DNA from 3 places in the Variovorax sp. GW821-FHT06D12 genome. Region 1 is predicted to be linked to each of the others. Evidence: predicted binding sites of a transcription regulator. Region 1 holds the regulator's gene; each other region holds the start of a gene.
What was found. The regulator sigma-54, encoded in region 1, starts transcription at its own class of promoters, with help from an activator protein. The targets are predictions, from matches to a motif close to TGGCANGNAANCTGCTTT.
Positions count from the first base shown of each region.

Region 2: AC07SQ_RS14120 (TorF family putative porin) is a predicted target of sigma-54. The motif match lies at 1,582-1,599, and genes of this name have one in related genera.
Region 3: AC07SQ_RS06275 (nitrate- and nitrite sensing domain-containing protein) is a predicted target of sigma-54. The motif match lies at 1,296-1,313, and genes of this name have one in related genera.

Region 1 covers NZ_JBWKRI010000004.1:383,133-387,210, forward strand. Annotated here, with positions in the region: gene AC07SQ_RS15445 (thiol:disulfide interchange protein DsbA/DsbL) at 1-115, shown strand, start outside; gene lptA (lipopolysaccharide transport periplasmic protein LptA) at 238-957, shown strand; gene lptB (LPS export ABC transporter ATP-binding protein) at 954-1,748, shown strand; gene rpoN (RNA polymerase factor sigma-54) at 1,766-3,355, shown strand; gene AC07SQ_RS15465 (phospholipase D family protein) at 3,366-4,078, shown strand, end outside.
Region 2 covers NZ_JBWKRI010000004.1:93,632-97,709, reverse strand. Annotated here, with positions in the region: gene AC07SQ_RS14130 (ammonium transporter) at 1-233, opposite strand, end outside; gene glnK (P-II family nitrogen regulator) at 263-601, opposite strand; gene AC07SQ_RS14120 (TorF family putative porin) at 672-1,538, opposite strand; gene AC07SQ_RS14115 (YifB family Mg chelatase-like AAA ATPase) at 1,756-3,294, shown strand; gene AC07SQ_RS14110 (serine/threonine-protein kinase) at 3,307-4,078, opposite strand, start outside.
Region 3 covers NZ_JBWKRI010000001.1:1,381,624-1,385,701, reverse strand. Annotated here, with positions in the region: gene AC07SQ_RS06275 (nitrate- and nitrite sensing domain-containing protein) at 1-1,264, opposite strand, end outside; gene tsaD (tRNA (adenosine(37)-N6)-threonylcarbamoyltransferase complex transferase subunit TsaD) at 1,365-2,426, shown strand; gene AC07SQ_RS06265 (alpha/beta hydrolase) at 2,362-3,120, opposite strand; gene AC07SQ_RS06260 (Hsp20/alpha crystallin family protein) at 3,311-3,679, opposite strand; gene AC07SQ_RS06255 (branched-chain amino acid ABC transporter substrate-binding protein) at 3,807-4,078, shown strand, end outside.

The DNA.
Region 1 (4,078 bases):
CGTGCCGGCCCTGGCCGTGGCGGGCCGCTGGTATGTGGACGGCGAAACCGCCGGCAGCATGTCCAAGGTGCTGCAGGTCGCGACCTTCCTCATCGGCGAAGCCAAGAAGGGCTGACCGACCCGGCGACCTGCTTTCTTGGTCGAATGCAAGGCCCGCTTCGGCGGGCTTTTTCATTGGCGGCGGTGGGCAATTGCCATCCCACGCATACAATGTTTCAGAGCAAGTTTCGTGCCTTTATGACATTGCCCTCCATCCCCACATTCCCCACCCTTCGTCGCCTCGGCCGCCTGGCTTTCGGTGCGCTGTTGCTGGCCGGTGCCGCCTCGGGCGCCCTGGCCGAGACCGCCGACCGCACCAAGCCGATGAACATCGAGTCCGACTCGATGCGCTACGACGACCTGAAACAGACCAGCGTGTTCACCGGCAACGTGCTGGTCACGAAGGGCACGATCATCATCCGCGGCGCGCGGCTGGACGTGCGCCAGGACGCCGAGGGCTACCAGTACGGCGTGGTCACGGCGGCGCCCGGCAAGCTGGCCTATTACAAGCAGAAGCGCAACGCCGGCGACGAGTGGATCGAGGGCGAGTCGGAAGTCATCGAGTACGACAGCCGCGCCGACAACGTCAAGTTCATCCGCCGCGCCGTCATGCGTCGGCTGATCGGCGCCACGGCCAACGATGAGAGCAGCGGCGCGCTGATCGTCTACGACCAGAGCAACGACACCTACACCGTCAACGGCTCCCTCGTGCCGCCGAACGCCGGCGTCTCGGCGGGCGGTGGCGGCCGCGTGAAGGCCATCCTCACGCCGAAGGCCACGCCGGCCCCAGCGGCGCCCGGCTCCGCACCGGCAGCGGGCGGCAAGAAGCCTGCGGCCCCGGCACCCACCCCCGCGCCCGGCGCCGGGCTGCGCCCGAGCACCACGCTGGGCGGCACCGAAGGGGAAGGGCGCAAGTGATCGAAACCGCAGGAACCCAGACCGCCGACGGCATTCCGGGCAGCCGCCTCGTGGCGCGCGGCCTCAAGAAGAGCTACGGCAGCCGCACGGTCGTGAAAGACGTCTCGCTCGACGTGCAAAAGGGCGAGGTCGTCGGACTGCTCGGCCCCAACGGCGCGGGCAAGACCACCTCGTTCTACATGATCGTCGGGCTGGTGCGCGCCGACGCCGGCGAGATCACCATCGACGGCGAGCCCATCGCCCACATGCCCATTCACCGCCGCGCGCGCATGGGCCTGAGCTACCTGCCGCAGGAAGCCTCGATCTTCCGCAAGCTCACGGTCGAGGAAAACGTGCGCGCCGTGCTCGAGCTGCAGCGCGAGCCCGACGCCAACGGCCGCATGATGCCGCTGACCAAGCAGCACACCGAAGAGCGCCTGGCCGACCTGCTGGCCGACCTGCGCGTGGACCACCTGCGCGATTCGCCCGCGCTCGCGCTGTCGGGCGGCGAACGCCGCCGCGTCGAGATCGCGCGCGCGCTGGCCACCCAGCCGCGCTTCATCCTGCTGGACGAGCCCTTCGCCGGCATCGACCCGATCGCGGTGATCGAGATCCAGCGGATCATCAGCTTCCTGAAAGAGCGCGGCATCGGCGTGCTCATCACCGACCACAACGTGCGTGAGACGCTGGGCATCTGCGATCACGCGTTCATCATCAGCGACGGGCACGTGCTGGCACAAGGCACACCCTCGGAGATCGTCGACAACGCCGAGGTACGCAGGGTGTACCTGGGCGAGCACTTCCGCATGTAAGGGAGGGTCGGGTCTCCATGAAGCAAGGGCTGTCCCTTCGCGTCTCGCAGCATCTGGCCTTGACGCCTCAGCTGCAGCAGTCGATCCGGCTTCTGCAGCTCTCCACGCTCGAGTTGAGCCAGGAGGTCGAGCAGATGCTGGACGAGAACCCGTTCCTCGAACGCACCGCGGAAGAAGCGGCGCGCGAGGAGTTCGGGCTGGACACGGCCGACGCGCCGGTGCCGCGCGACGACGCGGGCGAGGGCGAGGCCGAGTTCACGCCGTCCGCCGCCAGCACTTCCTCCACGTCCAGCGACACCACCACCTCGACCCCCGACACCGACGGCCCCGCCGCCGAGATCGCCGAGCGCGAGCCCGACTGGGAAGGCGACGGCACCGTCGACATGGCGCCCGACGACAGCGAGTGGGGCAGCGACGCGCCCGCGCGCCAGAACAACCTGGGCGACGACGAGCGTGCCGACGCCACCGAACTCGCGCGCAGCCAGGAGTCGCTGCAGTCGTTCCTGCACCGCCAGGCGCTGAGCCTGCGGCTCAATGAAAACGACTGCGCCGCGCTGCGCTTTTTGATCGAGTCGCTCAACGACGACGGCTACCTCGAAGACTCGCTGCCCGCATTGGCCTCGGGCCTGGCGGGCGACGACAACGACCAGTTCGACGACCTCGTGCACCACTTCCAGGTGGCGCTGGGCCTGCTGCAGAGCCTGGAGCCGGCCGGCGTCGGCGCGCGCGACCTCGGCGAATGCCTGAGCATCCAGCTGAAGGCGCTCGCCAGCGAAGACGAGACCGAGGCCGACGCGCTCGTGCGCAAGACCGCCATCGCGATCTGCAAGCAGCCGATGGAGCTGCTCGCGCGGCGCGACTTCAAGCGCCTGGCCACGCTCACGCGCACCAACGAAGAGCTGGTGCGCTCGGCGCTGCAGATCATTGCGCGGCTCGAACCCAAGCCGGGCCGCCGTTTCGTCGACGTCGAGCGCAACATCGTCATTCCCGACGTGATCGTCACCAAGACCGGGCGCGGCACCAACGTGAAGTTCCGCGTCATGCTCAACCCCGAGGTCATGCCGCGCCTGCGCGTGCACGACATCTACGCCGGTGCGCTCAAGTCGCACAAGGGCGAGGGCAGCCAGGCGCTGTCGCAGCGGCTGCAGGAGGCGCGCTGGTTCATCAAGAACATCCAGCAGCGCTTCGACACCATCCTGCGCGTGAGCAACGCCATCGTCGAGCGGCAGAAGAGCTACTTCGTGCACGGCGAACTCGCGATGCGCCCGCTGGTGCTGCGAGAGATCGCCGACGAGCTGGGCCTGCACGAATCGACCATCTCGCGCGTGACCACCGCCAAGTACATGGCCACGCCGTTCGGCACGGTCGAGCTCAAGTACTTCTTCGGCTCGGCGCTCGGCACCGAGACTGGCGGCAACGCATCGAGCACCGCGGTGCGCGCGCTCATCAAGCAGTTCGTGAGCTCCGAGAGCATCAAGAAGCCGCTGTCGGACAGCCAGATCTCCGAGATGCTGAAAGAGCAGGGCATCGAGTGCGCACGCCGTACCGTGGCCAAATACCGCGAAGCGCTTCGCATCGCGCCGGCCAACCTTCGCAAGGCCCTGTAGAAAGCCACCGATGACCCGTCGCCTGCTGTCGCGTTGTGGGCATTGGGTCTTCGCCATCGTGGCTGCATCGCTGTTCGCCGGCTGCGCCACCTTGCCCGACGAGGCGCCGCGCCCGCCCACCAAGGCCATCGCCGTCTCGAACGACACCGCGCTCGGCCGCATCGCGCTGGCCTCGCAGCCCGACCCCGACCTGAGCGGCTTTCGCCTGATGCCCGGCGGCGACTTCGCCTTCGACACCCGCATCCAGCTCGCGCGCCGCGCCCAGCGCACGCTCGACGTGCAGTACTACCAGATCGAGAACGACGAGACCGGCCGCTACCTGCTGCGCACCCTGCGCGATGCGGCGCAACGCGGCGTGCGCGTGCGCCTGTTGATGGACGACCTGTACACCTCCGGCGAAGACGAGCTGCTGCTCGGCCTGGCCGCCACGCCGAACGTGGAGCTGCGCCTGTTCAACCCGTTCCCGGCCGGGCGCGGCAGCCTGCTCAAGCGCTTCACCGCGTCGCTGTTCGACTTCAGCCGCGTCAACCGCCGCATGCACAACAAGCTCTTCATCGCCGACGGCGCGATGGCGGTGGCGGGCGGGCGCAACATCGGCAACCAGTACTTCCGCCGCACCACCGGCCCGAACTTCATCGACCTCGACACCTTCGTCACGGGCGCGCTGATCCCGCGCCTGGGCGTGCTGTTCGACCAGTACTGGAACAGCCCGCACGTGCGTCC
Region 2 (4,078 bases), 290 kb from region 1:
GCGGTGTCGCCGGAGTCGACCTTGGGCGCGGGAGCAGCGGCCGGTGCGGCGGGCGCAGCTTCGGCAGCAGCGGGTGCCGCAGCCGCTGCAGGAGCGGGCGCAGCAGCGGCAGGTGCAGCAGGTGCCGATGCAGCCGGTGCCTCAGGGGTGGCGGCGGGTGCCTGGGCCAGCGCCGAAGTACCGGCAACGAAGACGCTCAAGCCGAGCGCAAGAGAGACAAGAAGTTTTTTCATAGTCGTTGTTCTTTCGGGCCAGGACTCGATCAGAGGGCTTCACGGCCCGTTTCGCCGGTGCGGATGCGCACGACCTGCTCGAGGTTGTAGACAAAGATCTTGCCGTCGCCGATCTTCCCGGTGCGCGCGGCGCCTTCCACGGCCTCGATCACGCGGTCGACCAGCTCGTCGGAGATGGCCGCCTCGATCTTCACCTTGGGCAGGAAGTCGACCACGTACTCGGCGCCGCGGTACAGCTCGGTGTGGCCCTTCTGGCGACCGAAGCCCTTCACTTCCGTGACGGTGATGCCCTGCACGCCGATGGCCGAGAGCGCTTCGCGCACCTCGTCGAGCTTGAACGGTTTGATGATGGCTGTGACCAGCTTCATGATGAGTTGCTCCTTCTGGATGGATGAAAGGCGGCGCGGCAACGTGGGCCGCGCCTGGTTGTTGTGTCGATTACAGCGTCTTCGTCAGCGTGAGGATGAAGCGTGCCTTGTTGGGCGAGTAGTAGGTGGTGCCGAAGGTGCCGAAGTCGGGGATCTCGATGCCCGGGTAGGCCACGACCTGGTAGTTGGACTTCTTGTTGGCGCCCTGCACCGAGCCCGTGAGCGTCAGGCCGCTGCCGAAGTCGTAGGTGGCGCCGATGTTGTAGTCCACGTAGCTCTTGTAGCCCAGGCTGCGGATGTCGCTGGACATGTTGGTGAAGCCGACGGCGGCCTTGAGCGTGACCTTGGGCACGATCTCCTTGCTGTAGGCCAGGTTCAGGTAGCCGGTGTTGCGGCCCTTCAGGCCCGAGCCCGTCTTGGCGCCGGCATAGCCGAAGTAGTCCTTGGACACCGTGTGCGAGTACTTGGCCGTGAACGAGCCGAAGCTGTCGTTGGCGTAGGTGGCGCCCACGTACAGCTCGGTGGTGTTGCCCACCGAGTTGCCGGGGTAGATGTAGGTGAGCGCACCGACGTCCATGTCGACCGGGCCGGCCTTGAACTTGTAGCCGCCGTACAGGTCGCTCTCGATGCTGTTGCCCTTGAGCCAGTTGACGCTGGAGTTCCAGTTGCCGATGTAGAAGCCGCTGTCGCCGAAGGCGTAGTCGAAGCCGCCCTGGATGGCGGGCTTGAAGCCCTTGGTCTTGGCGTAGTCGTTCTTGCCGATCATGTCCTGGTCCTGGCCGCGGAACTTATAGTTCGTGGTCAGCGAGACATTGCCCGTGAGCAGGGGCGCGGGCGCCGGTGCGGCGGCGTCGGCGGCCTGGGCCATGGCGGCGCCCGAGGCGGTCAGTGCAGTGGCCAGAACGATCAACGCCTGGGCGGCGGTACGGTGCGTCATCAGGGAACTCCTCGCAAGTGTGTTGTTGGACCTGAGCACCCTCAAAGCAGGGAGCGTGCCAAACTGCACGAATACCGCCCCGGCCAGAGGGCGCAGGTGTCCGGCGATGAGCGCCAAATCGTTACAAGCCCTGTTTCCGGCAGTTGCACACGCTTGCACGCTGCACGGTCCTGGGCTTGCACGTCGCAGGCGCACCAACTTGGGGAGAGGGAGAAAAATGAGTCTGTCTTTGGTGCAAAGCCGCGCCTTGCTCGGCCTGGAGGCCGCCGCCGTCACGGTCGAGGTGCATCTGGCGAACGGCCTGCCGAGCTTCACGCTGGTCGGGCTGGCCGAGACCGAGGTCAAGGAGGCGCGCGAACGCGTGCGCTCGGCGATCCAGAACGCCGGGCTCGAATTTCCGACCAACAAGAAGATCGTGGTCAATCTGGCGCCCGCCGATCTGCCGAAGGACTCGGGCCGCTTCGACCTGCCCATCGCGCTGGGCATCCTCGCGGCCAGCGGGCAGATCGAGAACGCGCGCCTCGCCGGCCACGAGTTCGCCGGCGAGCTGTCGCTGTCGGGCGAACTGCGCCCCGTGCGCGGCGCGCTCGCGATGGCCGTGGCCACCTACACGCAAGGCACGACCGTGCGGCTGGTGCTGCCCCTGGACAGCGCCCAGGAGGCCGCGCTGGTGCCCGGCGCGCAGGTGTACGGCGCCAAGCACCTGCTCGACGTGGTGCGCCAGTTCGTCGCCAGCGGCGGCGGGCCCGTCGACGCAACCGACGACGGCTGGACCCGCGTGCGCGCCGCGCCCGGCGACGGCGCCCCGCGCTATGCCGACCTGGCCGACGTCAAGGGCCACACCGGCGCCAAGCGCGCCCTCGAGATTGCCGCGGCCGGCGGCCACAGCCTGCTGATGGTGGGCGAGCCGGGCTCGGGCAAGTCGATGCTCGCGCACCGCTTCGCCGGCCTGCTGCCGCCGATGAACGTGGACGAGGCACTGGAAAGCGCGGCCATCGCCAGCCTCGACGGCCGGCTGGCGCCCGAGCGATGGATGAGCCGCCCGACGGCCACGCCGCACCACACGGCGAGCGCGGTGGCGCTGGTGGGCGGCGGCTCGCCGCCCCGGCCGGGCGAGATCTCGCGCGCGCACCACGGCGTGCTGTTTTTGGACGAGTTCCCCGAGTTCACGCGCGGCGCACTCGAAGCCCTGCGCGAGCCGCTGGAGACCGGCACCATCACGATCACCCGCGCCGCCCGTCGCGCGGAGTTTCCGGCGCGCTTCCAGCTCATCGCCGCGATGAACCCCTGCCCCTGCGGCTACCTCGGCTCCACGCTGAAGCCCTGCCGCTGCACGCCCGAGCGCGTCGCGCGTTACCAGGGCAAGCTCAGCGGCCCCCTGCTGGACCGCATCGACCTGCACATCGAAGTGGCGGCCGTGTCGGCGCCGCAATTGCTCGATGCGCCGGCGGGCGAATCGACCGACAGCATCCGTGCGCGCGTGGTGGGCGCGCGCGACCGCGCGCTGCAACGCCAGGGCCATGCGAACCAGGCGCTGCAGGGCCGCGCGATCGACACGCACGCCGTGCTCGACGGCCCCGCCCGCCAGCTGCTGCAGCAGGCCGCCGCGCGGCTGGGCTGGTCGGCGCGCAGCACGCACCGAGCGCTGAAGGTGGCGCGCACCATCGCCGACCTCGCGGGGCAGGACGCGGTGCAGGCCGCGCACGTGGCGGAGGCGGTGCAGTACCGCCGCGCATTGCGCACCGGCACGCCCTGACCTGCTGCCCTCTTACTTGAACTCGTGGCTCACCACCGGTGCGGACTTGCTGTCCTGCACCGTCACGCGCTGGCGGTAGGCCGTGAGGTCGCCGTTGCGCACCTCGATCGTGTAGATGCCGGGGCGCAGCGGCAGCGACTTGAGCGGCGGGCTCACGCCGCGGTCCGCGCCATCGACGAAGACCTGGCCCCAGGGCCGGATGTTGAACTGCACGCGGCCCATGCCGGGCGCCGCGGCCGGCGGCGGTGGCGGGGCCGGCGGTGCGCCCGCGATCACGGTCGGCACGGGGTTCGTGCTGCCCGCGGCGGGTGGCGGCGGCGACTGCCGGTTGAGCTGGGCGATGGCGTTGCGCGCCTCGCGCGCATGCAGGCCGCGGCGGTGGCGCCGCAGGTAGGCCTCGTAGCCTTCGCGGGTGTTCTCGGCCTGGGCCAGGTTCCAGTCTTCCACCTCGGCGACCACGGCGGGGTCGGGGGGCGGCGGCGCTTCGGATTGGGCCGGCGGTGCAGGCTGCGCGGGCGGCGCCTCGGGCTCGGCCGGGGGCGCCGCAGGTGGCGTGGGCGCGGCGGCGATGGGCACGTTGTCGAGCGGGCTCAGCGGGGCGCTGGCCGATGCAGCGGGCGCGGACGCCGGCGGCGCCTCGGAGGTCGCGCCGGCCGGCGGCATCGCGGCCGGAGGCGCGCCCGGATCGGACATCGGCGTGCCCGGCGGCGGCGCGGCCGCAATCATCGGATCGGACGGCGCCTTGGCCGTCAGCCGCCAGCCGATCCAGCCGCCGACCGCGAAC
Region 3 (4,078 bases), on a different contig from region 1:
AGCGCCGCGGTGCAGGTTCGAGCGGCAGGTAGTCGGCCATGGCCAGCATCGACTCGGCCACGTCGACGAGGCGGCGCTTCTGGTTCATGGCGGTCTGGCGCAGCATCTTGTGCGCCTCGGCCTCGCTCAGGCGCCGGTGCGCCATCAGCAGGCCCTTGGCGCGCTCGACGATCTTGCGTTCGTTGAGCGAGGCGCGCACGGTGTCGAGTTCGTCGCTCATGGCCTGCAGGCGCTGCGACTGCTCCTGGACCATGTCGAGCACCGAGCGTTCGAGGTGGCGCCCGAGCTGCGCCGGCGTGGCGTCCTGCGCCTGCTGGGCATCGTCGAAGAACAGCGCGCCGCCGGCCTGCGGGGCCAGTGTGCCGAGCAGTTGCCGGTACGCGGCCAGCTCGCTGCGGGCCTGGGCGGTCTTGTGGTCGCACAGCGCGCGCAGGTCGGCCGAGAGGCGGTTCTCGACCGTCTGCATGGCGTCGATGCGCCGCGTGCAGCAGTCGAACCAGGCCTGGCTCAGCAGCGCGTCGGCCGGCACCGAGGTGGCGCCCTTGCGGCGCAGGCGCTCGAGCTCGGCCAGCACGGCGTCCGACTGGATGTCGTGCCACAGCGTGCGCACCGCGTCGCCCGAGAAGTCGATGAACACCTGGAAGCAGCGCTCCTGCGACTCGATGAGGTGGCGCCACTGCTGGCGCTGCGCGTCGTCGCCCCGGCCCAGCGCGAGCGCGGCGGCGCCGAAGGCACGCTCCTGGCCGGCGAACTCCTTGCCCTGCATGAAGTTGAACATCGCCACCAGCAGGCGCGAGATCTCGGGGTCGGTGGCGCCGTCGGCCGCCTCGAACACCACCGCCAGCAGGCCGGCCACCAGCTTGGCGAAGGCGGCCACGGCCTGCGCGGGCTGGAGTTCGAGCGCGTCGATGCGCCGGCGCAGCGCGGGCAGGGCGTCCAGGCCGGGCAGCACCCAGGCGATGCGGCTGAACAGGCGCGCGCCGTGGCCGGCGCCCACCGCGCGGTGGTGCTCGGCCTCGAGCCGGTCGAAGCCGGCGCGCACCTGCTGCTCGAGCGCCAGGCATTCGGCGATCTGCGGCGCGCGCTGGTCGGCAAAGCGCCCGCCGTGCGAGGCCAGGAACACGTTCGACATGCCGCGCTCGCGCTGCAGCGCATGCACGAGCCGCCCGATGGCGCCGACCAGCTCGCTGGTGCGCGCGAGCTGGTCCAGCGCGTCGATCTCGCATCGGCGCGCGGCGATCAGGAAGCTCAGGCCGGAAGTCATTCGTGGGGGCGCGGAAGGGGTGCCTTCCGCTCGTGCAACTTCCGTGCCTCGCTTGCCCCTTCGCGGGCGCCGCCGGCGGGCGACCCCTACACTCGGCGCCATGCTCTTGTTGGGAATCGAATCATCCTGCGACGAGACCGGCGTGGCGCTGGTCGAGTCGCACGGCGACGCGCTGCCGCTGCTGCGTTCGCACGCGCTGCACAGCCAGATCGCCATGCACCAGGCCTACGGCGGCGTGGTGCCCGAGCTGGCCAGCCGCGACCACATCCGCCGCGTGCTGCCGCTCACCGAAGCCGTCATGGCCGAGGCCGGGCGCTCGCTGGCCGAGATCGACGTGGTGGCCTACACGCGCGGGCCCGGCCTGGCCGGCGCGCTGCTCGTGGGCGCCGGCGTGGCCTGCGCGCTCGGCGTGGCGCTGGGCAAGCCGGTGCTGGGGGTGCATCACCTTGAAGGCCATCTGCTGTCGCCGTTCCTGAGCGCCGACCCGCCCGAATTTCCGTTCGTGGCGCTGCTGGTGTCGGGCGGCCACACGCAGCTGATGCGGGTCGACGGCGTGGGCCGCTACGAACTGCTCGGCGAAACCATCGACGACGCGGCTGGCGAGGCCTTCGACAAGAGCGCCAAGCTCATGGGCCTGCCGTACCCCGGCGGCCCCTGGCTCGCGAAGCTGGCCGAAGACGGCGACGCCGCGGCCTTCAAGCTGCCGCGCCCGCTGCTGCACAGCGGTGACCTCGATTTTTCGTTTGCCGGCCTGAAGACGGCCGTGCTCACGCAGGCCAAGAAGCTCGGCGACCAGCTCGAGGCGCGCAAGGCCGACCTGGCCGCCTCCACGCAGGCGGCGATCGTCGAGGTGCTGCTGAAGAAGTCGCTCGCGGCGCTGGACCAGACCGGCCTGAAGCGGCTGGTGGTGGCCGGCGGCGTGGGGGCCAACAAGAACCTGCGCGAGCAACTGAACGCGGCCTGCGCCAAGCGCAAGGTGCGCGTGCACTACCCCGAGCTGCATCTGTGCACCGACAACGGCGCCATGATCGCCATGGCCGCCGCGATGCGTCTGCAATCAGGCCTGTCGCAGGCCTCGGAGCGCTACGCTTTCGACGTCAAGCCGCGATGGCCGATGGCATCGCTGATGACGCCCGAGACGCCGCTGCCGGAAACCGCATAGCCGGCTGCTGCCGTGCGCGCCCCAGCGAGGGCAGCGGCAGCACGTCGAGCACGTTGCGCCAGAGCTGGCGCCACTCGGGCCAGTCGTGGCCGCCTTCGGTCGTGAACACGCGCCCCGGCGGCAGGGCGTCGGCCAGCAGCTTGTGGTTGCTGGCAAAGCGGTCGGCCAGGCCGAAACCCAGGTACAGCGGCGGCAGGTCCTGGGAAGGCTTCGGCGCCAGGTACTGCTGGAAGAAGGGCCAGAGCTTGCGGTCGGGTTCCTCGTCGGGCTGCGGCCCGGTGGGGGCCTGCCAGGCGCGCAGGCCGCCGGCCTTCTTGATCTCGGCGCCGAGCACGCGGCGCCCGAGGTAGGGCGCCAGCGCCACGATGCCATCCACCGAGCCCGGGCGCGCCAGTTCGTGGATCAGCGCGCCGAATCCGCCGATGGAAATGCCGACCAGCCAGATCGAGGTGTAGCCCTTGGCCCGCTGCGGCTCGATGACGTCGGCATGCAGCCGCTCGCTGAGGGTCTGGTCGTAGTAGTAGGAGACGTCCGCATCGACCAGCAGTGCGTCGGCTGCGAGGTGTCGCTCGCGCACGGCGCTGATGAAACCCTCGCGCTCGAACTCTTCGGGCTTGAGGTAGGCCCCTGGCAGGAAGATCAGGAGCGTGTCGGACCGTTCGTTGTCATTGGCTGACTGCAGGTGCGTTTTCATGGTGCCTTGAGGCACACCCGCTGTCCGCACCGCCCGGGAACTCGATGCGTTTACGAGATGCCCACGAAGAAGAAAGTACTAATAAATCGTCACATCATGTGACGTTATCCGGCACTATTGTGAATACGGCGCTTGTTTAAAGTCAAAACAAGCTGTCACTAACATTTTCTTCGTGGGGGCATCGCCGGGACTAGTTGATCTGCAAGTTCGAAACCTGGCTTGCCGGCACCAGCTTGCCCAGCTTCAGGGTCAGCACGCCGTTCTCCAGCTTGGCTTCGCTGGTGGCCAGGTCGATGGCTTGCGGCAGCTCGTAGGCGAGCTTGATCTGGCGCTTGGCTTCGGCCTTGCTTTCGATGCGGACCACGGCGCCTTCGATGGCCACCGACAGGTCTTCACGCGACAGGCCGGGCACGTCCAGCGACAGGGTCCAGCTCTTGTCGTCCTGCTCGACCAGAGGGGAGCGGCGGGCGCCGGCAAAAGCCTCGTTCACGAAGCGCTCGAAAGCGCGGTCGTGGGCACGGGGAGCGAAATGCGCGCGGTGGGTGGGGGTGAAGAACATGGCGAAAACTCCTGGGTGAATGAACACAATGGGGACATGGAATGTGTGTCCCTTACACTGCGCGGCCTTTCCATCGTGAGTGCCGCTTGACACCTCATCTAGGCGCATCGGCACGCGTTTCAAGACAATGAAAACCCCCTTTATTTGGCGCCGCCAGGCCTTGAAATTCGCAGCGGCGGCGCTATGCGCGACCCCGTTCGCCGGCCTGGCCCAGGCCCCGCAACCCGCCCCCATCCGGCTGGCGCTCATCGAGAGCATGAGCGGCCCGTTTGCCAACACCGGCGAGGCCGTGTTCCGCAACCTGCAGTGGGCCGTGGAGCGTGTGAACGCGCGCGGCGGCGTGAAGCTGCCCGGCGGCGCACGGCCGCTGCAACTGGACCGCTACGACAGCAAGGGCCA